2 linked regions of the Gemmatimonas sp. genome follow. The protein of the gene in region 2 binds, or shares a complex with, the protein of the main gene of each other region. Links are inferred from orthologs where the notes say so. Each region holds a gene or a part of one and is shown on either strand. Other genes may lie near its edges. The genes, in order: mfd and uvrA.

Region 1 (15,306 bases), on a different replicon or contig from region 2:
GCAGCGGAGGTGAATCCCGTCATGCGGGCGTTACGCGAACACGGCATCGAAGTGACCGCGTTGCACAGCCACATGCTCGACGAGTCTCCGCGGCTGTTCTTCATGCATTTCTGGGCCAATGCGAATGCGACTACACTGGCCAAGGGACTGCGCGCCGCGCTCGACCTCACGGCGCGGCCGACAAAGTAGGCAGCCGCGCCTTACACTACAAAACGGCGGCGGCATCGAGAGATCCGATGCCGCCGCCGTTGTTTGTAGTGGGCCTTGTAGGAGTTGAACCTACGACCTCACGCTTATCAGGCGTGCGCTCTAACCACCTGAGCTAAAGGCCCGAAGGAGAGTTCACCATCTCCGCCAGAGCCGCATAATGTACCCCGCCGAACCACTCGGGGCAAGTGCGGCCGAAAGGTAAACGAGCGACACCCCGTAGGAGTATCGCCCGCCCTTTTCCGTCACGCGTCCGGATCGTCTTCGTCGAACCCGTCGACGTCGTAGTCCGGATCGTCTTCATCGTCGTCGTCGTCCTCGTCATCATCATCGAGGTCGTCGTCATCATCGTCCTCATCGTCGTCGTCGTCATCATCATCGAAATCGACGTCATCATCCTCATCCTCATCGTCGTCGAGATCGTCGTCGAGACCTTCGTCGTCGAAATCTTCATCGTCGGCAGCCAGCGCAAAAACCGAGGACGGCAACTGCTCTTCGAGCGCGTCCAGCGACGACGACCCGAACTGCTCCAACATGGGACGATTCTCCTTCGAGTGGTGATGGTGTTCCGCGCGCACGTTCTGCGGATGGCCGAACGGCAACGAGGTTTTCGAGACGGCGTGAACGGGAGTATCGGCAGACGCTCGCCGCGGCGCAACCCGAAAGTGTGCGCGCCCTACCAGAAAATTGGTCGAACCACCGTCGAACCTCGGCGGAACGGTCCGGTGACGAACCGTTCACGCCGAGCCGAGCGCGCAGCCCGTTCTTAGGCCGTCCGTTCCCGCTTCGTCTCGCGGTTGGTCCGCTTGCGGTCGCTCGTGGAGAGGAGACGCTTGCGGAGTCGGATGTTGAGCGGGGTGATCTCGATGAGCTCGTCGTCTTCGATATACTCGAGCGCGGTTTCGAGGGTGATCTCCCGGGGCGGCTCGAGGGTGATGTTTTCGTCGGTCGACTTGGTGCGGATGTTCGAGAGCTTCTTTTCCTTCGTCGGGTTCACGTCCATGTCGCCCGGACGGGAGTTCTCACCGATCAGCATGCCTTCGTACACCGCGTCGCCCGGCGTCACGAAGAGGGTGGAGCGCTCCTGTAAGCTGAACAGCGCAAACGCGATGATCGTGCCGTTTTCCATCGACACGAGCACACCGCGCGAACGGCCCGACAGCGGGCCCGCCCACGCCCCATACTCGAGGAAGCGGTGGTGCATGATGCCGGTGCCGCGCGTGTCCGTGAGGAACTCGCTGCGGTAGCCGAACAGTCCACGCGCCGGCACGCGATACAGCAGGCGCACCAGCCCCTGCCCCGGGTTCTTCATCTCGATCATCTCGGCCTTGCGGGGTCCGAGCTTCTCGATGACGGTGCCGAGGTATTCCTCGGGCACGTCAATCGCCAATTCTTCGAACGGCTCGAGTTTCTGGCCCTTCTCGTCCGTGCGCAGAATCACCTTCGGACGCGACACCTGAAATTCGAAGCCTTCGCGACGCATGGTCTCCATGAGGATGGAGAGGTGCAATTCACCGCGACCGGACACGCTCCACGCATCGGTGGAATCGCTGTCTTCGACGCGGAGCGCCACGTTGCGCTCGAGCTCCTTGTACAGGCGCTCACGCAGCTGACGCGACGTGACGAACTTGCCGTCCTTGCCCGCGAACGGCGAATTGTTCACCACGAAGTCGACGCTGATCGTGGGCGACTCCACGCTGATGCCGGGGAGCGGCTCCTGATGGTCGGGATCAGTAAGTGTGCTGCCGATGTCGACATCTTCGAAGCCGGCAAGCAACACGATTTCGCCCGCCGAGGCTTCCTGGATTTCCACGCGCTCGAGGCCTTCGTAGCCGTACAGCTTGGACACGCGACCACGCTGAATCGGCTTGTCGCTTTCGAACGGCAGCAGCGTGACCGAATCGCCGAGGTGCACGATACCACGCTCCACGCGTCCGATCGCCATGCGGCCGAGGTACGCCGAATACTCGATGGTGGACACGAGCATCTGGAACGTGCCTTCGCTGTCTGACGGCGGCGGCGGCACGGTGTCGACGATCGTCTGATACAGCGGCTGCAGATCGACCGGCGTGACATCCATGTCCATCGTGGCGAGCCCCTGCTTCGCGCTGGCGTACACTACCGGCGCGTTCAGCTGCTCTTCCGTCGCTTCGAGTTCGATGAACAGCGACAGCACTTCATCATGCACACGCAACGGATCGGCGCCGGGGCGATCGATCTTGTTGATGACGATGATCGGGGTGCGACCGAGTTCGAGCGCCTTGCGGAGCACGAACCGCGTCTGCGGCATCGGACCGTCGAACGCGTCCACGACGAGCAGTACGCCTTCGACCATGCGCAGAATGCGCTCCACTTCGCCACCGAAATCGGCGTGGCCCGGCGTGTCGACGATGTTGATCTTCGTGTCGTTCCAACGGATCGACGTATTCTTGGCGAGAATGGTGATTCCGCGCTCTTTTTCAAGCGGATTGGAATCCATCACGCGTTCTTCTACGACCTGATTTTCGCGGAAGGCTCCAGCCTGGCGGAGCATCTTGTCGACGAGGGTGGTCTTCCCGTGGTCGACGTGCGCGATGATGGCGACGTTACGAATCTGCATAGCCTTAAAAGTTAATGGGGCCATACACTTAGAGACAATGGGGGGACTCGGTAACGGACGTGTGACGGCGCCTCGCGATCCGCGCCTCGTGATCCGCGCGCAGCGCTCAGCCGGCGCGCCGTCGCTCCACCATCCCCACTGCCAGTTGCATGGCCGCCACCAGGCTCTCGGCGCTGGCCACCCCCTGCCCCGCAATATCCAGCGCCGTGCCATGATCCGGGCTGGTGCGCACGAACGGCAGCCCCAGCGTGACGTTCACCGCGCTGCCGAAGCTCGCCACCTTGATCGCCGTCATGCCGACATCGTGATACGGCGCGATCACGGCGTCGAATTCGCCGCGCATGGCGCGCACGAATACCGTGTCGGCCGGGTAAGGCCCAGCCATGCCCGCTTCCCGAGCCACAGGAGCCAGCAGGTCATCGTCTTCGTGCCCGAACCGACCGCTGTCGCCCGCGTGCGGATTGAGGGCACAGAGAGCCAGTCGGGGCTCGGCGACCCCGAAGTCCTTTCGCAGCCCCTCGCGGGTGGCGTAGGCGGCCTGCAACAGCGCCTCGCGGGTGACCGCCGACGGCACGTCACGCAGGGCGATGTGCGTGGTGGCCAGCACCACCCGCAGCGTGTCCGACGCCAGCATCATGGTGGCGGGCACGCCGGCCAGCTCGGCCAACATCTCGGTGTGGCCGGGAAAGTCGAACCCACCCGCCTGCAGCGCCGCCTTGTCGAGGGGGGCAGTCACGATGCCGCTCACCTCACCCGCCAGCGCCATGCGGGCGGCGCGCTCCACCGCGAGCCCGGCCAAACGCCCGGCCAGTGCAATGTCGTCGGCGGCGTGGCCAGTAGGCGCCCAGACGCCGATGGATTCCTGCACCGGCACCGGTGTGCCCGTCGGGCCGATCACATACCACGAAGCGCCCAGCGCCGCGATCCGCGGGTCACTGAGCGCCTTGGCGGCGATCTCCGGACCGATGCCACGGGGATCGCCGAGGGTGAGCGCGAGGCGCATCAACGTCGCCGCCTTACGGCGTCACCGTCTGCTTCGACGGATCATAGCGCACCGACACATAAGTCTGCTTCTTCAGCGTGTCGATGAGGCGACGCATGCTGCGCTCTTCCGAGAGCTGCGAACGCAAGCGCTCGCGCACTTCCTTGAGCGTGAACTCGCCAGCCTCATCGAGGAACGTCACCTGCGCCACAATAAACTTGTTGACGCCGGCCGACGGATCGGGCATCGGGAACGGATCGATGATGTCGCCCAGCTTCTTTCCTTCGAGCGCGTTGCGATACGGCTCGGGGAGTTCGCTACGCGGATACTCCGGAATCGACTTGTCTTCGCCACCCGCCGCGTCGTGAAACTTCACGCTCAGTGAGTCGAAGCTGCCGCCGGCACGCCACGCCGCGGCAATGCTGTCGGCCAGCGCCTTCGCCCGACGTTCATCGGCCGTATCGAGCTGCGGACGGATGAGGATGTGGCGCGCCTTCACTTCGGCGGGCTGTACGCGATCCACGCGGATGATGTGATAGCCGAACCCCGTTTCCACCACGGGGCTGATGATGCCCGGATTGAGCGCGAACATCATGCGATCGAACTCGGGCACCATCCGACCACGACGATTCCAGCCGAGGTCACCACCGAGCTCCTTCGTGCCGTCCATCGACTCCTTCTTGGCGATGTTCTCGAAGTCTTCCGGGTGTTTGTCGAGCTCGACGCGGATCGAATCGATCTTCGCGCGCGCCTTCTTCTTCGACTCCTCAGACGGCTTGGTCGCGATCACGACCTGACGCACGCCCACGCGCGCTTCCTTGCGCGGCAACTTCGTGCGATTCGACTCGAACGCCTCGGTGATCTCGGCTTCCGTCACATTGATCGCCGTCATCTTGCCGTCCCGCTTCAACTTGCTGACTGCTTCCTGCTGCAGGTTGCGACGCTTGAGCTGATCGTTCTGCAGCTTGCGCCACTCGTCGACCGTCCCGAAACCGGCTTCCTTGAGCGCCGCCTTGAACTCGGCTTCCGTCTTGAACTGCGAACGGATCTGCTTCTCGTTGTCATCGATGGATCGCTGAAGCTCGGCCTCGTTCGCCTCGACCTTCATCTCCTTCGCCTTCTGCACGAGCAGCTCGGCTTCCACCAGCTGCTGCAGAATTTCCTGCTCCAGCTTCACGAGATCCTGCGCCGAGTTCACCTTGGCCCCCGCCGAGCGGGCCGAGTTGACCGCGGCCAGTACCTCGGACACGAGCACCACCTGATCACCAACCACGGCCGCGATGCCGTCGACCGGCAATCCCTTGGGTTGCACCGTATCGGTGGCGGCCGCCTTGGGCGCCGGCTTCGGCGCGTCCTGCGCCAGCGTAACCGACAACGGCGCCGCGATGATCGCGGCGCCGGTCAGCAGAGAAAGCAGTCTGGGCATCATTCCGTATAGTACCCGGTCGGATGACCAGGGGTTCGTTGAAAAACGGGCTTACTTCTTGGTCGTGTCAGGCGTCGGCATCGGCATCGGGGCCGGAGCACCGCCCGGAGCCGGAACGCCCGGGGCGCCCTTGCCGGCCTTCAGCGAATCCGACGTGGCACGCACCGTCTTGGCCTTTTCGACAACTTTGTCGAGACCCGCATCGTTGATCGCGAACGCGAACTTCTTCTGCAGCGCATGGGCGACCGGGTACGGCACGTCCACGAACGGCACTTCGTTCTTGATCAGCTTGTCGAAGAACGACTCGATGCGCGCGGCGGCGATCTTCGCCTTGTCGCCACCGGCCTTCGCGCTGTCGGCGAGCTTCGACGGCTCGACGTTGAGTGAGCTCCACGTCTGCGTCACGGCGTTCTTGAAATTCAAATACAGGTTCGACAGTTCGGCGGTATCGAGCGTCGCCTTGGCGCTGTCGGCCTGGTGCAGCACGAGCTCGTTCCGCACGATCTGGCGCACGAACTTCTCGACCAGCGAATCCGGCGCGTTCAGGAGCTGCGGACGGATCTGCGAGTTCGGCGGGTAGGCCGCCACCCAGTTGGCGAATTCCGACGCCGTGAGTTCGCCGCTCTTGTACGTGGCGAGCTTGCCGTTGTCCTTGCCGTAGCCGAGCGGGTTGCGCGCGATGGCCTTGGCCTTCACGGCGACGCCCGACGTCAGCTCGACGCCATTCGACGACTCGACCTTCGCCAGATAGGTGCTCTCGGCGATCTGCACGTTCCGCTGCTTGGCGATCGGCGCGAACTTCGCGGCGACGTCGGCATACGGCGAGCGGTAGATCACGTGGAAGCCAAACGACGTCGCGCACACCGGCGAGATCTCGCCCGGCTTGATGGCCATGACGCACTTCTCGAACTCGGGCACCATCATGCCTTTGCCGAACAGGCCAAGGTCACCACCACGCTCGCCAGCACCAGGCTCGTCGCTCTTCGCGGCCAGCTTGGCGAAGTTGGCCGGAGTGGCTTCGGCACGGATGCCCTCTGCCTTCTTCTGCGCGGCGGCCTTCTGCTCCGGCGTCGCGTTGGCTTCAACCTTGACCAGGATATGACGCGCGGCCATCGCCTCGCCATTCATGTACCGCTGCTCGTCCGGGCCCGGGGTGAGTGTATCCCAGCCCTTCGAGACATTGTCGTAGAACTTCTTGACGCGGATGTTGTCGATATTCGACCACAGCGCCTCGTCCATGGTCTTCTTGTCGGCGAGCGAGTCGCCCTTGGCGGCCGCCACACCCACGAGCTGGTAATTCACCCAGAGCTCGGCGATGGAACGGGCAACGTCCTTTTCGAGCGGGGCCTGCGAAGTGCCCAGGATGTCCGCCAGGCGCGTCACGGAGAGCTGTTGGTCACCGGCCGAGGCCGCGACGTCCGGATTGGACGCGGCACCACAGGCAACGGCGAACGCGACGGCAGCGAGCACGGACAAACGATACGATTTCATCAGGTCGAACTCCGGCACCGGAGTGAAGAGAAGTGTTGGTGAGACCCCAACGGCATCCAGTCGGTTGCCATCAGGGAGCGAGGGCACGCAGCGCGCGCACCAGGCCCTCGAGCATTTCCGCCCCGCCTAACCGGGTCAACTTGAGCGCCAGCGGCTGGGTCCGTTTGACGTCCACTTGGAACTGGACACCGTGGAAAGCCGCTGACAGACCCTTCAGGCGAGGAACTGCGTCAGCCCTGAAACTAACACGGGCTTCAGATGCCCGCACAAGCACCCCCTCCACACCGAGGGCCGCCCCAAGCACCCGGAGCATGGCACTCGCGAAGAGCGCGTGGGCTGCCGTGGGCATCGGACCGAACCGGTCGCGAACCTCACTTTGGAGCGCCTCGATGTCCTTGGGCTCGCGTAACGCCGTAAGCCGGCGGTACACATCGAGCTTGGCTTCCTGCGACGTGATGTAGTCGTCGGGCAGAAAACTCGGAAAATCGAGCGATACGTCGGCCGGGATCCACGCCTTCTGGCCCCCGGTTTCCGACAGCTGACGCACGGTTTCGTCGAGCAGCCGCAGATACAGATCGAAGCCAACGGAATGCACGAAGCCGGATTGCTCCGACCCCAACAGATTACCCGCGCCACGCAGCTCGAGGTCCTTGAGGGCTATCCGATAGCCGGCGCCGAGTTCGGTATGGTGCTCGAGCACGGCCAAGCGGCGCTCGGCGTCTTCGTCTACCCGATCGGGTACCAGCAGGTAACAATACGCCCGACGGTGCGACCGACCGACACGCCCCCGGAGCTGATAGAGCTGGGCCAACCCCAGATGATCGGCCCGGTTCACGAACATCGTGTTGGCGTTCGGCACGTCGAGCCCGCTTTCCACGATGAGCGTGGACACCAGGATGTCCACTTCGTGATCGACGAACTGGCGCATCACGTTTTCGAGTTCGCGCTCCTTCATCTGCCCGTGTCCCACCGCCACCTTGGCGCGCGGCACGATACGACGCAGGTGATCGGCGATCGCTTCGATGGTCTCGATGCGATTGTGTACGAAGAACACCTGCCCGCCGCGGTCGAGCTCGCGCGAGATCGCCTCTTCGATCAGCGCGTCGTCGAAGGGCTCCACAAACGTGAGCACCGGCGAACGATCGCGCGGCGGCGTCTGCATGAGCGTGAGATCGCGCAGTCCCGCCAAGCTCTGGTGCAGGGTGCGCGGAATCGGCGTGGCCGTGAGCGTGAGCACGTCGGTCTGTAGCTTGAGTTGCTTGAGCCGTTCCTTGTGCTTCACACCAAAGCGGTGCTCTTCGTCGACGACGATCAGTCCGAGGTCCGCGAACTCGACATCGGGGCTGAGCAAACGATGCGTCCCGATCACGATATCGATCTGTTTCTTCTTGAGCTTCTCTACCACGACCGCCTGTTCCTTGGCGGTCTGGAAGCGGCTCATGACTTCCACGGTCACCGGAAAATCGGCCAATCGATCGCCGAAGCTGCGGGCGTGCTGTTCGGCCAGAATGGTGGTGGGCACCAGCACGGCCACCTGACGGCCACCCTGCACCGCCTTGAACGCGGCGCGAATGGCGATCTCGGTTTTGCCGTAGCCCACGTCGCCCACGAGCAAGCGATCCATCGGGCGATCGCTCTCGAGGTCGCGCTTCACATCTTCGGTGGCTTTGCGCTGATCGGGCGTGTCTTCGAACAGGAACGAACTCTCGAGCTGCCGCTGCCACGCCGTATCCACGCCATGCGTGGGGCGCGTGGCGACCTTGCGACGGGCATAGAGATCAAGCAGTTCCTGCGTCATCTCGAGAATCGCCATGCGCGTCTTCTCGCGCTGCTGCTTCCAGCGATTGCCGCCCAGCTTGTGCAGCCGCGGCGCCGGTGCGTCGTCCGACACGTCGCTGGCACTGCGGTATCGCTCGATCTGATCGATGCGATACAGCGGCACGTTCAGTCGATCGCCGCCTTCGTACTCGATGACCGCCGCTTCGATCGTGCTTTCGCGCACGAAGATCTTTTCGATGCCGCGATAGATGCCGATGCCGTGCTCGAGATGCACGACGTAGTCACCTGGCTTGAGCGCCCCAATCGTATCGAGCGGAGCACCGGTGGTGTACTTGCGCGTCCGACGCAGCCGGCGATCACGACGGAAAATCTCGTGATCGGTGAGCACGCGCACGACGTTCGGAATGATGAACCCGCCGCCGAGCACGCCGATGGCGAGCGCCGCCGACAGCGGGCCGTCTTCGCCGAGCAGTTCGTCGAGACGCTCCACCTGTCCGGCGTTGTCGCACAGGATGACCGTGGGCAACCCGTCACGCTGCAGCTTGCGCAGCACACGCAGGTCACGCGAGATCGACTCGGGCGGACGCGTCGCGAACACCACATCGGGCTCAGGCCCTTGCGGCTGAAGGTCGGCCGACGAGGCACTGACCGCCCGCTGCGGCGGCGGTGCGATGCGAATGGTGCCGAAGCGGGCCAGCGTACTCGCCATCTCCGGCGGCGGCACGAACAACCGTTCGCGACGCACCCACTCTTCGCCGCGACGACGCGCCAGCTCGAGATGGTGCGCGGCTTCATCCCACGTGCGCACCAGCTCGGGCAACACCGACGTGCCAGCGGGCATGATGACGACGGCGTCGGGTGGCCACAACGACGGCAGCGACACGCGTTCGACCTCTCCCTCGTCTTCCCGAACGCGGCCGTCGACCGGCAGGATCAGGGCGAGTTCGGCATCGCGCGTGCTGCGCTGCGTGTTGAGATCGATGTGACGCAACTCAACGATGTCATCGCCCCAAAACTCGAGGCGCACCGGCTCGGCCATGCCGAACGAGTAGATGTCGATGATGCCGCCGCGCACGGAGAACTGGGCGACATCTTCCACCATCGGCACGCGTTCGAATCCGATGGATTCGAGATGCGCCGTGAGATCTTCCAGCCGACGCACATCGCCTTTACGCAACTCTAGCCGCGCACCGGCCAAGGCTCGCGGCAGCGCGGTCTGTTCGAGTACGGCGCGCGCCGTCGTGAGCAACAGGCGCACCCCGCTGCGTCCAAGCTTCTCGAGCGTCTCCACGCGTTCGCCAGCGACTTCGGCGTGCGGTTCGACCTCGCCAAACCCTTCGCGCGGCGGGTAGAGCGCGACGGGGATGTCGTCCACCAGCGACTGTAAGTCGGCCAACCAGCGTTCGGCGTCGCCCACTTGGTCGGTGATGACGACAACCAGTCGCTGCGGCAGCGCGCGAGCGAGGGCGGCCACAAACACGGCGTCGGCCGAGCCGGCCAGGCCGCCAACGCGCAGACTCTGACCGGGGCCCGGAATCGCCTTGTGCACTCGTGCGAATGCCGGCAGGGCCTCGATCGCATCGAGCAGTCTGGGAAGGCCCATCAGTGTCTCGCCAACCAGGATTCGGCCAGCAACGCGGCGAGCGCCAGCGCCACCAGCGGCAGCAGCAGGCCATGCCCAGCGGCGCGGTCAAACACCAGGGTGCGCCACGCGCTCACGCTAGTGGCCGGCGTGACATCCCGTCCGGCAATGTGGGTGCGCATCTCGGCCACCGCGCTATCCGCTGCTCCCTGCCCCATCCCAACCACGTCCGACTCCTCTGGCTCCGGATTCACGACCAACGCGCCGATGCGCGCGGACTGACGACGCAGGTAATACACCCCTGCCACATTGGGAACGGTGAGACGGTCGCTATTGGTGCCCACCACTTTTCCGTCGGGGCCTTCGAGGCCGGTCACACCGCGCAACCCTGCGATGTGCTCGCCCGGCACCGCTTCAATGAGCCGACCGTCTTCACCGAGGCGACGCGAGAGCGCTTCGAGCACCCAGGGCACGAAGGCCGCACGCAACGGCAGTTCCGTGGCGTCGGGCTCGAGCGGCGAGCCGATGAGCACATAGCCTTCGCCGGCCACGGCCCAGGCCGATCCACCGGCGGTGGCCAACGTATCGGGCATCGCCGGCGCACCGGCACCAGTGCCAGCGCCAGCGCCGCCGTTGTTGCCGCCCGGTGAATACACGAGCGGATAGCGCAGACGCACCGGTGTGCCTTCGAAGACGCTCACCGATGCCGCCGCGGTATCGAGCGGTGCGCCATCGCTACTGGCGGCGCGGGCCAACACGAGATTGCGCGCGATGGCGCCGAACCGCCACGGAATACCAAGCCGGGTGAGCGTGCGATTCGCTTCGCCGATGCGCACGGGGTCGAGCGGCGCCGTGAGCAGCACGGGCAAGCGCACGCCGGCCGCATCGGCGCCCGACACGGTCACACTGCGCGCCGCGCCTTCGGCTCCGCGCTCGAGACGTTTTTCTTCCACCAGCGTGGAGAGGGCGGCCGAGAGAAACGGGCCGCCTTCGCTGCGCACGGCCACCATGGGCGGCGGGGCCACGCGCACCGCGAACCACCGCGCGTCGTCGGCCCGCAACGCGTCGGCGTCGAGCTCCACTTTGCCGCGCACCCACCCGGTACTGTTGCTCGCGAGCCGCTGTGTGAGACGCACCGGCGCGGCCACGGGCGCACTGGCCACCGCGCCGCGTGCCACCGTGCGCCCGTCCAGCAGCACCCGCCACTCGGACGAATCGGGCGCACTGACGGCGAAGTTCACCGTGCCCGACGGCGTCCATCGTGCCGGCTCAGCCCGCGCCGCCAAGACGGCGCGATTGCGCACCGAACCCGTACCGTGGGCCAGGACCACGACCGGCACGGCGCCGGCGTCGATCACACTGTCGGTGGCGAAGGCGTTGCGCTGTCCATCACTCACGATGGCCACCACCGGCGCACGGGGATTCCCGCTGCGCGCGAGTCCCACGGCTCGGCGCGTCGCGGCCGCCAGATCGCCACGTCCGCCCAAGGGCGCGAGCCCGTTCAGCGACTCCATCAGCGACGCGGCGCTCCCTCCGATCACGCGTCCATCGGCGGTCACGATCCAGGCGCGATCGTCGTTCGAGAGATCCGACAGCAGTCCGCGCACATCGGACCGCAAGCTGTCGAAGACCGAGCGCTCGTTGCCGATGATGCCGGTGCTCATGGAATTGTCGAGCACAATGGCGAGACTCACGGGGGCATGACCAAGCCCCGCGAGTTTGGCGATGGGGCGTGCGGCGGCCAGTGCCAATGCCAAGACGGCGAGCACGCGTAGCAGCAGCAACAACCGATGCCGCAACTTGAGATCGCGGCTGTGTTCCTGTTCCATGCGCGTGAGGTAGCGCACGGCGGGGAAATCCACCGTGCGACCGACCTTTCGACGCAACAGATGCACGAGCAACGGCACGCCGACCAAGGTGGCCAGCGTCAGAAACATCGGAGCGAGAAACGCCATCGAGAGGCTGCGAGAGGACTACGACAGAATCGGAAACATCACGGAGGAGGTCGTTCAGATCATCGCGCCGCGACCGTTCACGCCGACCAGATGGCGCAGCGGTCGGCCGAACGGCTCGTCGGTCATCGCGACCGCGTACCGCGCGCCGGCCCGACCGAGGGCAGCGCGCCACTCTGCGAGCGCCTCCTGCACCGTGGCTTGGTACGTCGTGCGCACGTCGGACGGAGAGGCCGGCACTTCGATCTTCGATTCCGGATCGCGATAGCGCGCCTCACCGGAATCGGGGAAGTCGCGTTCGGCGGGGTCCATCACATGCAACACCAGCACTTCGTGACCTCGCGCCCGCAGTGTGCGCGCGGCATCGGCCACCGGCTCGGGATCGGCGAGCAGGTCGGACAAGAGCACGACGAATCCCGGGCGACGCACCAAACGGCCGGCCTGCAGTAACGCCCCCGCCACGTCAGAGCTGGTGCCACCGCCCGGTTCCGAGAACGCGGCCATCAGCCGGCGCCACTGCGTGCGTTGCGAGCGCGGCGGCACGACGTCACGGAGCGTGGCGTCGAATCGGACGAGTCCGACGGCATCACGTTGCCGCAATAGCAACAACGCCACCGCAGCGGCCAGCCGTTCGGCGTACGCCAGCTTGGTGAGCCGGGCCGGGTCGCTGGTCCACTGCATGGACGCGCTCACGTCGAGTACGAGCATGGCCCGGGCGTTGGTCTCTTCTTCGAACTGCTTGACCACCCAGCGATCGGCGCGGCCGGCGATCCGCCAGTCCAGATAACGCAGATCGTCGCCCGGCATATACGGCCGATGCTCGGCGAACTCGACACTGAAACCCTTGCGAGGCGAACGGTGCATACCCGTCACGAAGCCGTCGACGACCCAACGGGCGACGAGCTCCAGGTGGCCGAGGGCCGCCAGGACTGTGGGGTCGAGCTGATCGGCGCGTGGCTGGGACATGTGCGAGAAGGATAGTGCGGTGCCCGCCTGTATGGGGCGGGCATCCGACGGCAACTACTAATCGTTTGACAATTACGGCCGAGACCCCAACATTGGTTGAGGATTGACGAATAATTTCCTCCCTACTAGGGGGCTGAACATGACCAGATCGTGTGCATTGCTCACGGCCGTCGCCTCGTTGACGGTCAGTGGAACCCTCGCGGCGCAGGGTACGGCGCCGAAGCCGTCCCCAGTTGGGACCACGCCGCAGATTGCCGTGACCGGGGTGACGGCGGTGACGTCGCTGGCGAACTGGCCTGGATTGTCGCTGTCGGTCAACAAGGACGCGTACGTCACCGTGTTCGCCGTGACCCGCACCAAGGGATCGGCGCTGCCGATTCAGATCCTCTCGCCGGCCAAGCCGGACGACGCGGGCAAGCTGAGGGCGGGCCGAACCGTCAAGCCCCGTCGTCTACTGGGTGACGAGGCGTTGCACCTGCTGAATTACGGCGAGTCTCCGCTGATCGTCGCCATCGCCTCGAGCGTGAAGCCGGAGCTGGCGGCCTTTCGGGCCGGCGGCAGCTGGGGACACGACCTGCTGATGGACACCCTCGCCACCAGCGAGCAGCAGATGGTGGAGATTCTCGCGAAGACGATCTACGCGGCGGGCGTCCCATTTGATGCCGTGATCAGCCAGCCCAGCGAGATCTCGCCGGTGCCGGTCGTCAGCGGTGCCTTCGCGTTCGGGAACGGGCCGGTGGTCGTGTCGCGCTACACGACGAGCATCAATGGTGGCCTCGAACTCTCCACGCTGGATCCCGTCGTCAGGACGGCCGACGTGTACCAGCAGACGGGCATGCTGCCGATGGGTTACATCAATGGTGCCCCGTTTACGCTCAAGGGCGGTTCTGTAGCGGCGGTCGAGCGCGGCCGACTCGTATACTACCCGCCGCCGCCGGCGCCTCCCACGGCTGCTCAACGGGCCGGCCAGGCGGCCGTCGGCGCGCCGGCGACCCCCCCGCCAGCGAAGTAAGCGCACCAACGTCAAGTCGTTACGCGGCGGCCGCCCCCTCGGGACGGCCGCCGTTTTCGTCTCTGGGCACCAGATTGCGGGTCGAATCGATTATCTTGAAAGGCTGCTTACGCATCGCCCCTTCTAGCAAGGCATTCCGTTGGAACTCAGTCACATCCGCAACTTCTGCATCGTTGCCCATATCGATCACGGCAAGTCCACCCTCGCGGACCGCCTGATCGAGAAAACCGGCACGTTACAGAAGCGCGAAATGAAGTCTCAGGTGCTCGACACGCTCGACCTCGAGCGCGAACGCGGCATCACGATCAAGCTCAATGCCGTGCGCATGAGCTATAAAGCCGGCGACGGGCAGAACTACGAGCTCAACCTGATCGACACGCCGGGCCACGTCGACTTCACGTATGAAGTCTCGCGGTCGCTGGCGGCCTGCGAAGGCGCGATTCTGGTGGTCGATGCGTCGCAGGGCATTCAGGCGCAGACGCTGTCGAACCTGTTCCTCGCGATGGACGCCGGGCTCGAGATCATTCCGGTGCTCAACAAGATCGACTTGCCAGGAGCCGAGCCGGAGCGCCGTCGCCAGGAAGTGGTCGACCTGATCGGCTGCCGACCGGAAGACGTGCTGCAGGTGAGCGGCAAGGAAGGCACCGGTGTGCCGGAGCTGCTCGAAGAGATCGTGCGACGCGTTCCGGCTCCGTCGGGCGACGTGAACGGTCCGTTGCGCGCGCTGATCTTCGACTCGTACTACGACAAGTATCGCGGCGCCATTCCCAGCATTCGCGTCGTCGACGGCGCCATGCGAAAGGGCACCAAGATCACCTTCGGTGCGTCGGACAACGTGTACGAGGTGGCCGAAGTGGGTTACCTGCAACTGCGCCAGGTGCCCACCGACGTGCTGCACGCCGGCGAAGTGGGCTACGTGCTCGCCGCCGTGCGCTCGGTGCGCGAGACGCGCGCGGGCGACACGATTTTCGATCAGGACAATCGCGCCGCCGAGGCGCTGCCCGGCTATCAGGAAGTGAAGTCGTTCGTCTTCGCCGGTATCTATCCGACCGACACCACGCAGTACGAAACGCTGCGTGATGCGCTCGAAAAGATGAAGCTGAACGACGCGTCGCTGCAGTACGAACCGGAAACGTCCACCGCGCTTGGTTTCGGCTTCCGTTGCGGCTTTCTGGGACTGCTGCACATGGAAATCGTGCAGGAGCGCCTTGAGCGCGAGTACAATCTGGATCTTGTGACTACGGTGCCCAGCGTGGAGTACCAGGTCACGAAAACCGATGGCACCGAGTTGCTCGTCGAGAATCCGGCGC
Region 2 (14,869 bases):
GCAGTAGCAGCAGCTCGCCCGCGTGAATGCGCAGTGTGACGTCGTCGAGCACGCGCACACTGACGGCGCAGCGTCCGGGAATGCCGGCCGAGATTTCGGCGCGCGCGCGCGCCACCGAGAGCAGTCGTGGATTCATCATGGGCGACACGATGTGACCGTGCCGCCCATCGTGTGTCACCCAATCGTTGCCGGCCGGGTCAAAACATTGCGTTCCGCCACGCGCTCCACGTGAAACGCGGAAATGGCTTCGGCGATCACGAGTGGTTCGTAGCGCACCGGATCGGTGGTGGGCAGGCCAGTCTCAGATCGCACGCGCTCGATCACGTTGCGTGCTTCGCGGTCGTCGAGATCGAACGTGTTGAGCGCAATCGCGATCACCGGCGATGGTCGAAGCGGTTCCATCGCCGATTCGTACAAGCGGATCATTTCACTGAGCGACGGGATCTGCACCCAGGGATTCCGGTGAATCGTAGTCCGTGATGGCTGCGCACAGAGCACCATGGCGTGTGGCAAGGCCCCATGCATGAGCCCGAGGGTGACACCGGAGTACGCGGGATGAATGAGCGATCCCTGCCCTTCCACCAACACGATATCCGCCCCATCTGCCGCCTCGATCGTGAGCGATTCGGCAGCCCCGGCGATGAAATCGGCGACCACGGCATCCACCGCGATGCCGCGCCCTTCCACCAGAATCCCGGTCTGTCCCGTCGCTGCGAAATTCACGCGATGGCCGAGTTGCCGTACGGACGATTGCACTTGGAGCTGCGCCGTCATCTTCCCGATGTTGCAGTCGGTTCCAACCGTGAGCACGATCGTCGCCTCGAGATCGCGAACGCGTCCTGACGCCACGTCGAGCCCCGACGGCGTCCGCCGCAGGTCGCGAATGGTCGCGCCGGAAGCGGCGGCCAGTGCACCGAACTCCCGGTCGTCACCAAGCATGGTGTGCAGGCCGCTCCAGACATCGAGACCGGCGCGCAGTGCGTCGCACACGATGGAGCGCCACGCATCAGGAAACTGCCCGCCCGCCGGTGCGATACCGATCAGCAACGCCGTAGGCTTGTGCGTCATGCCCTCCGCGAGCGTGGCAACGACGGGAATGTTGCCGCCAAAACCGAGCACATCCTGCGCCCTGCGGCCGGCGGTCCCACTGTCGAGAACAGCCGCTACCTCATCCGGCACATACCGGATGCAAGCGTTGGCCGTCTTGGAGCTGAGCGGGCCGAAGCTACCTTCGGCGAGGATCAGAAAGCGACGCGACAGAGCCATGATGCGGAGGGGCGAATACGCCGACGGCGGCCCTTGGAAGGGAGCCGCCGTTGGCGACCGGAAGGGATTCCGGAAATCTACAGCTGAGTCGCGACCCCGTGAATCACGATCTCGGCTGAATACCGCCGAGCCGTTCGATTTCCGCGATCAACTCCGCTTCACCCGTTTTGGCCTGTTCGGCGGCAGCCGCCGCCGCAGCTTGGGCGGCAGCGGCTTGCGCGGCCGCCGCCGCAGCAGCGGCGGCGGTCGCGGCGGCGTCGGGTCCGGCAGCCAACTGAGCCGGCGCGGCGGCGGACGCCGCCTCGGTGGCTCCCGCGGCCAGCTGACGCGAGGCGGCCGGCGCACCGGCACCCAGCATGCCCATGCGCTGCTTGAGCTGCAGCAACTGCTGATCGGCGTTTACGCCGCCCGACGCCCGCTCGAGCTGCTTGAACTCGCCGGCCAGACGATCGCCGCTGAACTCCTCGTCGATCTCCTGCGCCGCCTGCAGCTGCCGTTCGTTGGCCGTGATCTTCTCTTCCATGCGATTGAACGCATCGAAGGCCGAATTGTCGGAAAGACCGGACATCGTTTGCGAGATGCGCGCCTGCGCCTCGGCCCGACGCTGACGGGCGAGCAGCAGATTCTTCTTGCGCTTCGCTTCTTCGATCTTGTCGTTCAGGTCACGGAGGGACTGCTTGAGCTTCTCCGTTTCCATGCGGTGCGTCTCCCACGTGCTGGCGAGCTGCTGGCCGTGCTCGAGATGCTCCTGCCCGCGAAGCAGCGCCTGCTTCGCCAGGTCGTCGCGTCCCTCCTGCACGGCGAGCATGGCGCGACGCTCCCATTCATCGGCCAGCTTGAATTCCGCATCGGCCTGATCCTTCAGGCGCTTCTCATCGGCGATGGACGCGGCAACCTGCTGCTTGGCCTTGGCCAGCTGGTTACGCATGTCGACGATGATCTGATTGAGCATCTTCTCGGGGTTTTCCGCCGAGGAAATGAGCTCATTCAGATTCGACTTGATGAGAGTCGAGAGACGGTCGAAGATACCCATGGTTCAGCGAGCCTCGCGGAAGGCGGCCAGCTCACGAAGATGTGATGTGAGCGAAAGAGTCATGCTCTCGTACGACGCGAGGAATTCCTCGAAATCGAGATGCGCGAGTTCGAGAGCCTCGGTGAGCACGACGTTGTCCTGATCGATGCCGTAGGAGCCGTGCAGCAAGTCGCTGGCATTGAGCTCGAGCAGGCGCCGGTTGAGCGCTGCCTGATCGGCGGCCTCCGCCGGGAGTGGCATCACCTTCACCCGGAGCAACACCACGGGCGGATTGTGCGTGACCACCACATCGAATTCCAGCGCGCCGCTGGGGCGCACGAGCCATAACCCCGGCTCCAGTTCCTGATGGGAGGCGCCGTCTGCACTCAGTCGATCGAGGAATGCCTCGATATCTTCTCGCGTGACCATGTTCGATTCCTTGAGGTTCGGATATCGGTCTGTACGGCGGTGCCCGCCAAATCGTTTCGTCGGGTGTGTCGAATTGTACCGCCGAAGTATGGCCGTCGCATCATCTGAACGGCAGACCGGACGTCGGCGAATGGCTCAGGGACAGCGTCCGCGATAGAGCTTGGCGCCGCGTCCCTCGTTCACGAGCATGAGCCGGCCATCGGTAAGCCAGGTGATGCCCTCGGCATTCCGCTCGCCCGGTGGAACGGCGCAGCGGGCCACCTGAGCACCCGGTCGACCGGTCACCGGGTCGGCGTCGAACACGTACACCGAGCCGTACGTGAGAATCGCGACCAGACGGCGACCATTAGGCATGACGCCAGAAAGCGAGGCGTCGGTGACCCAATCGCGCGACACCGACGTGCCCGGCACGATCGGCAGCGAATCCATCAGGTGAGCCGTCGCGATGGCCTTTCCTGACCACGCCGCGGCCGACACGCGGTACAGCTGCGACGGGCGCAAGCCCCCGCTGTCGTCGGCATTCGGGCGCTTGGTGGCGAACCAGATGCTGGTATCAGGCGCGACCCACATCGCTTCGACATCGCGCGCGCCACCGGGATACACGATGCGCAGTGACGCAGGGGATTCGGTTTCGCTCGCGCTCGTGACCGGCACGGAAACGCGCCATACGCGCACCTCGGCACGCGCAGCATAGTTGTCACCCACGTCACCGATATACACACATGATCCGCTGGCGCACGGACCGATGGCGATCGCTTCCCAGTCGGTATTGTCGGCGCCGCGCACGCGCACAGTGCCCAACGGCACGCCCGCCGAATCATACGCGTACAGTGTGGCCGCGTTGCCGCGGTCATTCTGCGACCAGAACACACCCGGCTCGGTGACACTCGCCACGACGCCAGACGCTTCCGTGAGTCGTGCGTCGCCCAACATGCCCGTGCGCACCAGATCGCGGAGCGACGGCTCTCCCGGCACGGTCCAGCGGTCGCGCTTCGGCTTCTCCGCACTACTGTCGCCCTTGCCACTCGAGCACGCCGACAGCAGCGAGAGCACGAGCAGCAGCGCACGCGCTCGCTCAGGCACCGGCGCGCTTGATCTCGTACAGACGTTCTTTCGCCAAGCGACGACCGGTTGGCGTCGCGGCGAGTCCGCCGCCGGCGGTTTCGCGGTAGCGCACATCCATGTTCGCGCCGATTTCGCCCATCGTGTCAATGACTTCGTCAGCCGGAATGGCGAACTCGATGCCAGCCATGGCCATTTCGATGGCCGCCATCGCAATCGCCGCACCCGTCGCGTTGCGGAACACGCACGGCAGTTCCACGAGTCCGCCGAGCGGGTCACATACCAAACCAAGCGTGCCCTGCTGCGCGAGGGCGGTGGCGTGTCCGACCTGTCGCGGCGAACCACCCAGCATCTCCACGGCTGCTCCTGCAGCCATGCCCGCCGCAGCACCCGTCTCGGCCTGACAACCACCTTCGGCGCCGGACAGCGAGGCGCGTTCGGCCACGACGGCGCCGATCAGTCCGGCGGTCGCCAGCGCATCGATGACGCGTTCGTCGTCGATGCCACGCGCCTTCGCGATGCCGGTGAGCACCGCCGGCAGAACACCGGCACCACCGGCAGTGGGTGCCGCGACAATCACACCCATCGCGGCGTTCACTTCCTGCACCGCAATGGCGCGCGCGAGCACGTCGCGGAACGGGGTGTTGGCCAGGGGACCATCGGGACCGGTGCGCAGCTTGGCGGCATCACCACCGACCAGCCCCGAGGACGACTTGAGATCACCGATCATGCCGCGGTCGACCGCTTCGCGCATCACCACCAGCGCGCGCCGCAGCGCATCGCGGATGCTCTCCACCGTGCGCCCTTGATCTTTCGCTTCCGCCTCGAGGGCGACCTGCGAGAGCGTGACCCCGCGCGCCTCTGCGTCACGAATGGCATCAGCCAGTGCTCGATACATCAGGCACTCACCTTGTCGAGACGGAACGCCCACTTGACCCAGCCTAGCGCACGGATGGCATCACGCACCGACTCATCGGGCTGCTCGTCGACCTCGATCACCATGAAGGCATCCCCGCCGCGCTCTTTTCTCGAGAGCTTGAGCGTGGCAATGTTGCAGTTCGCGTCGGCGAGAATGCCGGCGATACGGGCCACAGATCCTTTCACATCCTCGGCCACGAGGACGATAGTGTGCAGGTTGCCGGGAATCTCTACCGGATAGCCATCGATCTCGGTGACCATGATGCGTCCGGCGCCAAGTGAAGCGCCGACCATCTGCGCCGTGCGGTCGCCGCGGTCGAGCGTGATGCGCACGGTGTTGGGGTGCGCGTCATCACCGAGCGACGTTTTCTCGAATGCATAGGCGAGTCCTTCGCGCTCCATGATGTCGAGCGCCGTACGCAAGCGTTCGTCGTCGGGGCGAAAGCCCATGAGGCCGCCCACGATCGCCTTGTCGGTGCCGTGCCCTTCGCCGGTTCGGGCGAAAGACCCGTGCAATTCGATGTGCGCCTTTTCGGGCGTGCCGCCAACCAGACACCGGGCGAGCAGCCCCAGGCGGCAGGCACCGGCCGTGTGTGAACTGCTCGGCCCGACCATGACAGGACCGATGATATCGAGGAGAGAGACCATCTGTGGAATGTACTTGCCGTCGGTGCCGTACAACAGAAAGCAGGCGCCCGGCGATACTCGCCGGACGCCTGCTTTTTTGCCGTGCGTCTTACAGCGCGCGATTACGCGTTGTTGCGACGACGGCGTGCCATCATGCCGAGACCGGCAAGGCCCGACGCCATGAGGATGTACGTGCTGGGCTCCGGGACGACCGTGGATACGTTCGCGATCTCAAAGCGCAGGTCGTTGTAGTCGAAGTCTGCGATCGGCACGATGGTAGCCGAGCGGTCCTCGAAGCTGAAGGCTGTCGTGAATGTTCCTCCGCCTGATGCTGCCAAGCCGGAGCCGGCCGAAACAGCCATGTGGAGCGCGTTGTCAGGATTCCGCGATGCGGGGCCGCTGAAGAACCTGTAGTTGGTAAAGTTCGGCCCTACGCCCTGCGTGGTGTTGGTTAAACGAAAGAACACGTTTTGCCCTGAGGAGACGTTCCCGATCTGGATCTGCGTGCCGGGAGCCGAGGCGCCTGCACCGTTATTGGTGAACAGATCTGTCCACGTACCGCCTGCGCTAAAACTGCCGATAGCGCCGATCTGGTAGGCCAAAGTGCTGCGATCTGCGGCCTCGGAGCCAACAAAGCGCACCGTGACAATGCTATTGTTTCCGAGGAAATCAACGGCCGTGGGGACCTGCGCGCTCACGCTCGCCGCGCTACCGGCGACAAACAGCGTCGCGGCGGCAAGACGGTGCAATGAACGAACGAGGGATGTGAGTTGCATTTGGATTGCTCTCTCGGTTGGAAGTGACTGCTCGACTGCAGTGCGTAATCGCGACGTCAACCACACTAGAGCAATAGGCGTGCCCCATCCACCATATCGTGAAACGTTGTCCTGCCCGCTTGACTCGGTGACATATCGCACGGTGATCGCACGCGTTCGTGTCACACTCGGCGCCGACAATTCTTCGCAAGAAGTTTCAGGTACAGCTATTCGCAAACTGCGATGCAGCCTCGTGACTGCTGGTGCAACGCCGCCAGCGCTTACTCAGCAGTGCTTGACAGCATCGGCGCCAGATACCGACCCGTGTGACTCTCTTTCACACGGGCGACCTCTTCCGGCGTGCCCTGAGCCACAATCGTACCGCCGCGCACGCCACCTTCTGGTCCCAGATCGACGATCCAATCGGCGGTCTTGATCACATCGAGATTGTGCTCGATCACCAACACCGTGTTTCCGCGTTCGACCAGCTTATGCAGCACACCCAGCAGCACGCGCACGTCTTCGAAATGCAGACCGGTAGTCGGCTCGTCGAGGATGTACAGCGTGCGTCCGGTATCACGCTTGGACAGCTCCGTGGCCAGCTTCACGCGCTGTGCTTCTCCACCGGACAGCGTGGTCGCGCTCTGTCCAAGGTGGATGTACCCCAGGCCAACGTCGCGGAGTGTTTCGAGCTTCTGCAGGATCCGCGGCTGATTTTCGAACACCGTGCACGCCTCCTCGACCGTGAGATCGAGAATCTCGGCGATGCTGCGCCCTCGGAAGTGCACTTCCATGGTCTCGCGATTGAAGCGTTTGCCTTTGCAGACATCGCAGGGCACAAACACATCGGGGAGGAAGTGCATTTCGATCTTCACCAGTCCGTCGCCCTGACAGCTTTCGCAGCGCCCGCCCTTCACGTTGAACGAGAAGCGACCGGGTCCGTAGCCGCGAATTTTTGATTCGGGCAGTTCAGCGAAGAGTTCACGCACCGGCGTGAAGATGCCGGTATAGGTGGCCGGATTCGAACGTGGCGTGCGACCGATCGGGCTTTGGTCGATGTCGATGATCTTGTCGAGATGCTCCAAGCCCGTAATGCGCGTGTGTGCACCCGGCAGCACGCGCGCCCGGAAGAAGTGACGCGACAGCGTGCGCTGCAGAATATCGGTGACGAGCGTGGACTTGCCCGACCCGGACACGCCGGTGACCGCGACGAACAGACCCAGCGGGAACTCCGCGGTGACATCGCGCAGGTTGTGCTCGCGCGCCCCCTGCACGGTGAGCATACGCGCCACATCGCGCGGCCGGCGCTGCAGCGGCACTTCGATGCGGCGCGTGCCGCGCAGGTACTGCCCCGTGATCGATGCCGGTGTATCGATCACGTCCTGCACCGATCCCGCGGCGATCACTTCGCCGCCGTGCTTGCCGGCGCCGGGACCGAGATCGATCAGGTAATCGGCATCACGGATCGTTTCCTCGTCGTGTTCGACGACGATGACCGTGTTGCCGAGATCGCGCAGCTGCTTGAGGGTGGAGAGCAAACGGCCGTTGTCGCGCTGATGCAAGCCGATGCTGGGCTCGTCGAGGATGTACAGCACGCCGACGAGGCGCGACCCGATCTGCGTGGCAAGCCGGATGCGCTGTGCTTCTCCGCCCGACAGCGACTCGGCGCTGCGATTGAGTGTGAGATAGTCGAGACCAACATCCACCAGAAAGCGCAGCCGCTCGCGGACTTCCTTGAGAATCGGACCGGCAATACCGGGATCGAGTCCCGGATGCCCGGCGCTGCGCACGGGCACGGTTTCGAAGAACGCCAGCGAATCGACCACACTGCGTTCGACGACCTGTCCGATATTCAGACCGTGCACCGTCACGGCCAGTGACTGCGGGCGCAGCCGTCGGCCTTCGCAGGCCGGGCACGGTCCGGCCACCATGAATGACTCGAGATCGAGGCGCACGCCGTCAGAGCTGCTCTCGTCATAGCGACGCTGCACATGCGCGACGATGCCTTCCCATGTGCTCTCCGCAGCCGTCTTCGCCGCGGTCTTCGCAGCCGTCTTGGCGGCTGCACCCTTCACCGCCTTCTTGACCGCCTTGCGCGCGCGCGGCGGCGCGTCACCGACACCGTGCAATAGCTGCTGACGCACCTTGGCCGGAATCTGTCCCCACGGCTTGTTGAGGTCGAAGCCCAACTGCTTGGCAAGTCCGGGGAGAATCACCTTCCGCATGTATCCGTCGGGCTCTCCCCAGGGGAGTACGACGCCCTCGAGAATCGAGATGCTCGGATCGCCCAGAATGAGATCTTCGCTCACCGTGCGCGTGGTGCCGAGCCCGCTGCACATCTCGCAGGCGCCGAACGGCGAGTTGAACGAGAAGTGACGCGGCTCGAGTTCCGGCATGGAGATGCCGCAGGCGGCGCAGCCGTAGCGCTCCGAGAACATCTCGGTGACCGGCTCCGATCCATCGTAGCGCACGACTTCGGCGAGACCTTCGGCCAGTCGCAGGGCCGTTTCCACCGAGTCGGTGATGCGACCACGATCTTCGGTGCGCACAACCAGGCGATCGACCACCACCGACACGGAGTGATTCAGACGCCGGTTCAGCTTTGGCGGATCAGCGAGCTCGATGAGTTCACCGTCCACGACCGCGCGCACGAAGCCCTGCTTGCGCGCACTTTCGAAGAGATCCTTGAACTCGCCCTTTCGCTCTTGCACTAGCGGCGCGCGGATTTCGAGGCGCGTGCCTTCGGGCCAAGCCAGCACCATTTCGGCGATCTGCGTCGGGCTCTGCCGCTGTACGGCGCGACCGCAGTTCGGGCAATGCGGCGTGCCGGTGCGCGCGTAGAGCAGGCGCAGATAGTCGTACACTTCGGTGACCGTGCCCACGGTTGAACGCGGGTTGTGACCGGCCGATTTCTGCTCGATCGAAATAGCCGGCGACAGGCCCTCGATGGCGTCGACATCGGGCTTTTCCATCAGCCCCAGGAACTGCCTCGCGTATGCCGAGAGTGACTCGACGTAGCGTCGCTGCCCTTCGGCATAGATCGTATCGAAGGCAAGCGACGACTTCCCCGAGCCGGACAGGCCGGTCACGACCGTCAACTTGTCGCGTGGGATCGTGACGCTGATGTTGCGGAGATTGTGCTCGCGGGCACCACGCACCACGAGGGCATCGGACGGACGGACCGGTTCGGGCATAGTCGTTGAAGGTGCGGGGACCGCACGGGCAAGACAACCCCGGCCGCGTGCGAATCAGGGCCAGTGCCGAAACGCTCCCCCGGTCCGGAACGCGCATTGGCGCGAAGAAGTTGCGTCGGGGTGCCGCTTGGTCGTCCTGCGGGCATGATCGAGATCAGTTCGCTCTGCAAGCGCTACGGGTCGTTCACGGCCGTGCGCTCCCTGGATTTGGTGGTGCCTTCCGGCGAGCTGTTCGGGTTTCTGGGACCGAACGGCGCGGGCAAGACGACCACCATGCGCATGATCGCCGGCATCCTGCAGCCGACGGCCGGCTCGGTCCGGATCGCCGGACACGACTTGCGGGTCGACCCGCTGTCGGCGAAAAAGGCGCTGGGATTCATTCCCGACCGGCCGTTCATCTACGAAAAGCTCACCGGCATCGAGTTCCTGCGATTCAGCGCGGGCCTGTACGGCGAGCAAGGCCCGGACGTCGAGAAGCGCGGCCAGGAGTTGCTGGCGCTGTTCGACCTCGAGGCGTGGCGTGACGAGCTGGTGGAGAGCTACAGCCACGGCATGCGTCAGAAGCTGATCATCGCCAGCGCGTTCGTGCACCGACCGGCCGTGATCGTCGTGGACGAACCGATGGTCGGACTCGACCCGAAATCATCCAAGATTCTGAAGGACCTGTTTCGCGAATACACCCGCCGTGGACACACGGTCATGATGTCCACCCACACCCTGGAAATCGCCGAGGGAATGTGTGATCGCATCGGGATCATGCAGCGTGGCGACCTGGTGGCGTGCGGCACGATGGACGAGCTGCGGCGAACGTCGGGCGATGACGACGCGCTCGAAGACATCTTTCTGCGCCTCACCGGCGATCATGTGGCGCGCGAGCTGATGGAGGTGCTGGATGCCTGAGGCGGCCGCGCTGCCCAGGACCACGGCGTGGCAACTGCTGGCGCCCAAATGGCAGATGGCGCGACACCGCATGCGGCGCCACGAGAAGGGCGACATTCGCCGCCTGCTGGTGGTAGCCACGTTGGGCGCGCTCTTCTGGCTGGCCGCGTTCGCGATTTCCCTCAAGCTGCTGCGCTACTTCCGCAGCGCCGAGGACATCGGCGCACTGCTGGCCGCGAAGCTGCTGTCGATGATTCTGTTGTCCTTCGGCTCGATTCTCTTGCTGTCGAACACGATCGCGGCACTCTCGAACTTCTTTCTCGCCCGTGATCTCGATCAACTCGCGGCCGCGCCGATTCGCGCCGGGGCGTTGTATCGCGCGCGCTTGCTGGAAACGGCGCTCCACTCGAGCTGGATGGTGGCGCTGCTGTTGATTCCGCTCGTGGCCGCGTACGGCGTCGCCTACAAGGCGAACGCGTCGTTCGTGCTCTTCGCGATCGCCGTGCTCGTGCCGTTCCTGATGATCCCCGCCGCCGCGGGATCAACCGTCACACTGCTATTGGTGAACGTGTTCCCGGCGCGTCGCACGCGCGACCTGCTCAGTGTGATCACGGCGATGGCTGTGTGCGGACTGGTGCTGATGTTCCGCGCCGCCCGTCCCGAGCAGCTGGCGCGCCCTGAGGGCTTTCAAAACTTCGTGCAGTTCATTGCCGCGCTGGAAACGCCGTCGTCGCCGTGGCTGCCAAGTGAGTGGGTGGCCGAATCCATCGTGAAGTTCCTCGATGGCCGCAGTGTGTGGTCGCCCATGCTGCGCCTGTGGGGCGTCGCGACACTGCTGATTGTAGTGGGCCAGCTGCTGCACGGTCGCGGATGGCATCGCGCGTACAGCATGGCGCAGGAAGGGGCGAATTCGCGCGCCAAGCAACGGATCGGGCGTCCGTTGCTTGACCGGATGCTGTCGTTCCTCGGCACTACGCGGCGAGAGCTCGTACTGAAGGAACTGCGCGTGTTCATGCGTGACAGCACGCAATGGTCACAGCTGGTCATGCTCGCCGTATTGCTGGTGGTGTACGTCGCGAATGTGAGATACCTGCCGCTGTCGGGTGCCGGCATGACCGAATTGCTGCGCAACGTGATCCCGTTCCTGAATCTCGCCTTGGCCGGCTTCGTCCTCGCGTCGATCGCGGCCCGGTTCGTCTTTCCGAGTGTCAGTCTCGAAGGACGCGCGCTCTGGCTCCTGCGTTCGAGCCCCCTGCGCATGTCAGATCTGCTCTGGGCGAAGTTCTGGGTGGGCGCGGTGCCGCTGCTGATGCTGGCCCTGGTGCTGGTCGGATGCACGAACCTGATGCTCGGCGTCCGGACCTTCGTGCACATCGTGTCGCTGACGGCGATCACCGCGCTGGTGTTTCCGCTCACGGCATTGGCACTGAGCTACGGCACGTTCTATCCGCAGTTCGACACCGAAAACGCGGCGCAGATCCCGACGTCCTTCGGCGGACTGCTGTTCATGATGACGGCGATCGTGCTGATCGGTGCCGTGGCGTATCTCACCGGTCGTCCGGCCGCGCGATTCGTGGTGGCCGAGCACTTCGGCTGGGCACAAACGCCGACGGATATGCTGCTGCCGTTCGCCGTCGCGGCCACGGCTTGCATCGTGGCGACGGCGGCGCCGCTGATGATGGCACGGCGGCGGCTGGACGCCACTGAACGGGCGTAGCCTCGCGGCCCTCTTTGTTCTTTGAGGGGTCCAGCCACTAGGTTCTTGCCCGATGGCTACACGACACCCTGCTCCGAACGGCCCAACGATCGCGCCCAATGCGGCCACGGCCTTTCGCCGTCGCCTGCACGCCTGGTTCAAGCAGCACTCGCGCGACCTACCTTGGCGGCAGACGCGGGATCCCTACCGCATTCTGGTCTCGGAGCTGATGCTTCAGCAGACGCAGGTATCACGGGTCATCGATTTCTATCGTCGCTTTCTCGACCGGTTTCCCGATCTGTATTCGCTCGCGGATGCGCGACCGAAGAAGGTCATGGAGGCGTGGGAAGGGCTGGGGTATTACGCCCGCGCCCGGAACCTGCACGCCCTGGCGAAGCATGTCACGACCGAGCAGGACGGCGTGATTCCGAGCGAACCGCTTGCACTGCGCGAGTTGCCGGGCGTCGGTGCCTACACCGCCGGCGCGGTCGCCTCGTTCGCGTACGAGAAGCGTGCGGCATTGGTGGACACGAACGTGGCCCGCGTGCTGCACCGCGTGTTCGCGCCGCACCTCCATCCGAAATCCGGTCCGGGGCTGAAGCAGCTGTGGCTCATCGCCGAGCAGCTGTTGCCGCGCACGGGCAAGACCACGTGGACGCACAATCAAGCGCTGATGGAGTTGGGCGCGCTGGTGTGCACGGCGCGGGTGCCACGTTGCGGCATGTGCCCGGTGAAGGCGGGCTGCGCGACCTATCCGATACTGCAGGCGGCCGAACGCGAGGTGCTCAACGCGACTGCGCCGCTTACCCTGAAGGGCAAGCGGCGCAGTGTTGGTGCAAAGAAACCTGCAGTGACGCCGACTACGAAATCGACAGGGAGCGGATCACGCGGTTGAGCATGGTGCGGATCGGCGCGACCTGCAGCTCCGTGAGACCGCGGCTGCGCACGAGCGCGTCGAGCTCGTTGATCAGCGCTTCGAGCTGATTCATCGCCGCGGTTTCGTTGCCACGGCGAATCGAATTGGCGGCCGCATTGAGCTTCGCATTCAGCGAGTTCAACACGCCCTTGTTTACTCGGCCGGTGCCGCCGAGCGCATCGACCATGCTGGCCGTGGCGTCAAGCGCCTGCGCTGGTGAGAGCACCGTCGCGGTGGTCGTCACCGTGTCGGCGAGCCCGCGAATGTCGGTCGCGATCAGACGCACCGTGAACACGCCTGACGTGGTGTACACATGCGACGTGTTCACGCCAATGGCCGTCGCGCCGTCGCCAAAGCTCCAGGCGTAGGTGAGCGCGTCTCCGTCGGGGTCGGTGGACGCCGACGCCGACATGGCCACGGATTCGTCTTCGATGGAGTTGAACGGGCCGTCCACCGCCGCGACCGGCGGCTTGGTGTTGCTCTCGAACGCGATCTCGAGGTCGTTGCGCAGGAGGCTGAGCAGATCGTAGCCACTCAGCGCCTCGACGGAATCGACTGTGGTCTTGTACGTCGCCCACGGGACGTTGCGAATACCCGCCACGTTTGGCATGACCACGGCCACGATCTCGGCGGCGTCGAGCGACGTGACATTGGCGATGCCCTGATTGCGCGGCAGGATCACCGCGACCTTCCAGACGTACTCGGGGATCACGATCTTGCCTTCGTTCTTGACCGTGCCCTTGTTGCCGGCCACGCCGGTCACGATGAACACTTCCTTGTTGCTGCTCTGCGCGCGTGCGCCGAGCTCGTTCTCCAGCGCTGCCCACGGACCCTGATTATTGTCGGCGGCCTGCGGCACGATGTTGCTGAAGTAGAAGGTGCGCGCGTTGTCGAGCGAGCCGGTGGTACGGTCGAACGAGCGCGCCAGGTGGCCGCGATCGATGCCATAGCCGGCAATGGCGCCGGCGCCGGTGTAGTCGGCCGTGGTGTAGCGCGGGTAGTCGGCCGGCAACGCCGGATCGTACGTGAAGCAATCGCAGCGGTCGAACGAACCGATGTGCGTCGCCTCGAGATTGTACGCGACCCAGTTCGGTGTGTTGCGTGACTTGCTGTAGGACACGGTGAACTGCGGGCGGTCGATGATGAAGTCATCGGCTGGCGTGCCGTCGACCGGCGTGCCGAACTCGGTGTTGTTGCCGTAGGCGGCGGTGTTGCCCGCCGTCGCCACGTCGATGGGCAGCGTGTACGTACCGCTCGAGAGTCCGTCGGCCGTGGTGGCGCGAAGCACCGCGTTGCCGACGGCGAGGCCGGTGATCACTCCGTTCGCATCGATGCTGGCGATGGCGGGGGTATCGCTGCTCCACGTGATGGCGCCGGGAACGGCGACGCCAAGTCGCGACGCACTCGCGAAGATCTGATCCTGGAAGCCGACCGGGAGTGCCGGGTCGGCCGGGACACGACCAGAAAAGGTGAAGGCCGTGCGCAGCACACCGGGGGTGCGTCCGTTGCAGCCACCGAAGTTCTCCAGGGCAACGCTCCACGTATTGGCGAGTGAGCGCTGCAACGAGTTGCCGACACCGGGTGCCGGATCTTCCTTGGCGATGAGGTCGATGGACGGGATACCGGCCGCCGGTCCGTCGGTGGCCGTGAAGGCACCTTCGTACGACAGGAATTCCACCACGGTGCCCTGCGCATTCACGAGGGCAACACCATCGGGGGCGCCGTTCTGAATGCCGTCGGTCGGATACTCGAAGTACAGTACGCCACGACCGGTGCAGGTGGATGCCACGACGCCGCTTAGCAAGCGCGTGTTGTAGACCGTGCCGCCGTTGCCGTTGTACAGCAGCAGCTGCCAGCCGGTAAGGTTGGTTCCAGCCGGCGCTTCGATCTCGATCGCTTCGCCGACGTCGGTACCGGCATTGTCGTAGTGGATTTCACTGATGCGCACGGACGGCAATGACGCCGCTTCGGTCACGGTCATCGTGGCCGTGCCGGCGACGCCGTTGGCCGCAATGGCGGTGATGGTCGTGGTGCCGATGTCGAGCGCCGTGGCCACGCCGGTCGTGCTGACGCTGGCGACCAGCGGCGCGCTCGTGGTCCACGTGATCGTGGGGT

Evidence for each region.
Region 1: the proteins of uvrA (region 2) and mfd are in contact, whole or in part, in a crystal structure (PDB 4DFC), measured with the Escherichia coli proteins. The link is inferred for Gemmatimonas sp. from one-to-one orthologs.

What each region holds. Positions count from the first base shown.
Region 1 is NZ_JANPLK010000068.1:17,834-33,139, reverse strand. What follows is about bases 6,576-10,487. They hold mfd (transcription-repair coupling factor), read right to left. Parts: upstream 10,088-10,487; coding sequence 6,776-10,087; downstream 6,576-6,775. Other genes in these bases: RMP10_RS16950 (BatA domain-containing protein), read right to left, coding at 10,087-10,487; RMP10_RS16960 (peptidylprolyl isomerase), read right to left, coding at 6,576-6,705. Also shown: RMP10_RS16990 (DUF1259 domain-containing protein), read left to right, coding at 1-189; RMP10_RS16980 (hypothetical protein), read left to right, coding at 396-977; translational GTPase TypA, read right to left, coding at 974-2,806; 4-hydroxythreonine-4-phosphate dehydrogenase PdxA, read right to left, coding at 2,913-3,809; RMP10_RS16965 (peptidylprolyl isomerase), read right to left, coding at 3,823-5,217; more of RMP10_RS16960, read right to left, coding at 5,266-6,575; more of RMP10_RS16950, read right to left, coding at 10,488-12,021; RMP10_RS16945 (DUF58 domain-containing protein), read right to left, coding at 12,076-12,984; RMP10_RS16940 (hypothetical protein), read left to right, coding at 13,124-13,996; lepA (translation elongation factor 4), read left to right, coding at 14,136-15,306. UniProt on the Escherichia coli protein: Couples transcription and DNA repair by recognizing RNA polymerase (RNAP) stalled at DNA lesions. Mediates ATP-dependent release of RNAP and its truncated transcript from the DNA, and recruitment of nucleotide excision repair machinery to the damaged site.
Region 2 is NZ_JANPLK010000027.1:11,355-26,223, forward strand. What follows is about bases 6,151-9,625. They hold uvrA (excinuclease ABC subunit UvrA), read right to left. Parts: upstream 9,264-9,625; coding sequence 6,351-9,263; downstream 6,151-6,350. Other genes in these bases: RMP10_RS07620 (ABC transporter ATP-binding protein), read left to right, coding at 9,408-9,625. Also shown: RMP10_RS07575 (hypothetical protein), read right to left, coding at 1-139; RMP10_RS07580 (DUF1611 domain-containing protein), read right to left, coding at 175-1,266; RMP10_RS07585 (PspA/IM30 family protein), read right to left, coding at 1,370-2,299; RMP10_RS07590 (YbjN domain-containing protein), read right to left, coding at 2,303-2,707; RMP10_RS07595 (hypothetical protein), read right to left, coding at 2,843-3,790; sdaAA (L-serine ammonia-lyase, iron-sulfur-dependent, subunit alpha), read right to left, coding at 3,783-4,667; sdaAB (L-serine ammonia-lyase, iron-sulfur-dependent subunit beta), read right to left, coding at 4,667-5,335; RMP10_RS07610 (PEP-CTERM sorting domain-containing protein), read right to left, coding at 5,437-6,090; more of RMP10_RS07620, read left to right, coding at 9,626-10,163; RMP10_RS07625 (hypothetical protein), read left to right, coding at 10,156-11,859; RMP10_RS07630 (A/G-specific adenine glycosylase), read left to right, coding at 11,912-12,733; RMP10_RS07635 (DNA/RNA non-specific endonuclease), read right to left, coding at 12,699-14,869. UniProt on the Escherichia coli protein: The UvrABC repair system catalyzes the recognition and processing of DNA lesions. UvrA is an ATPase and a DNA-binding protein. A damage recognition complex composed of 2 UvrA and 2 UvrB subunits scans DNA for abnormalities.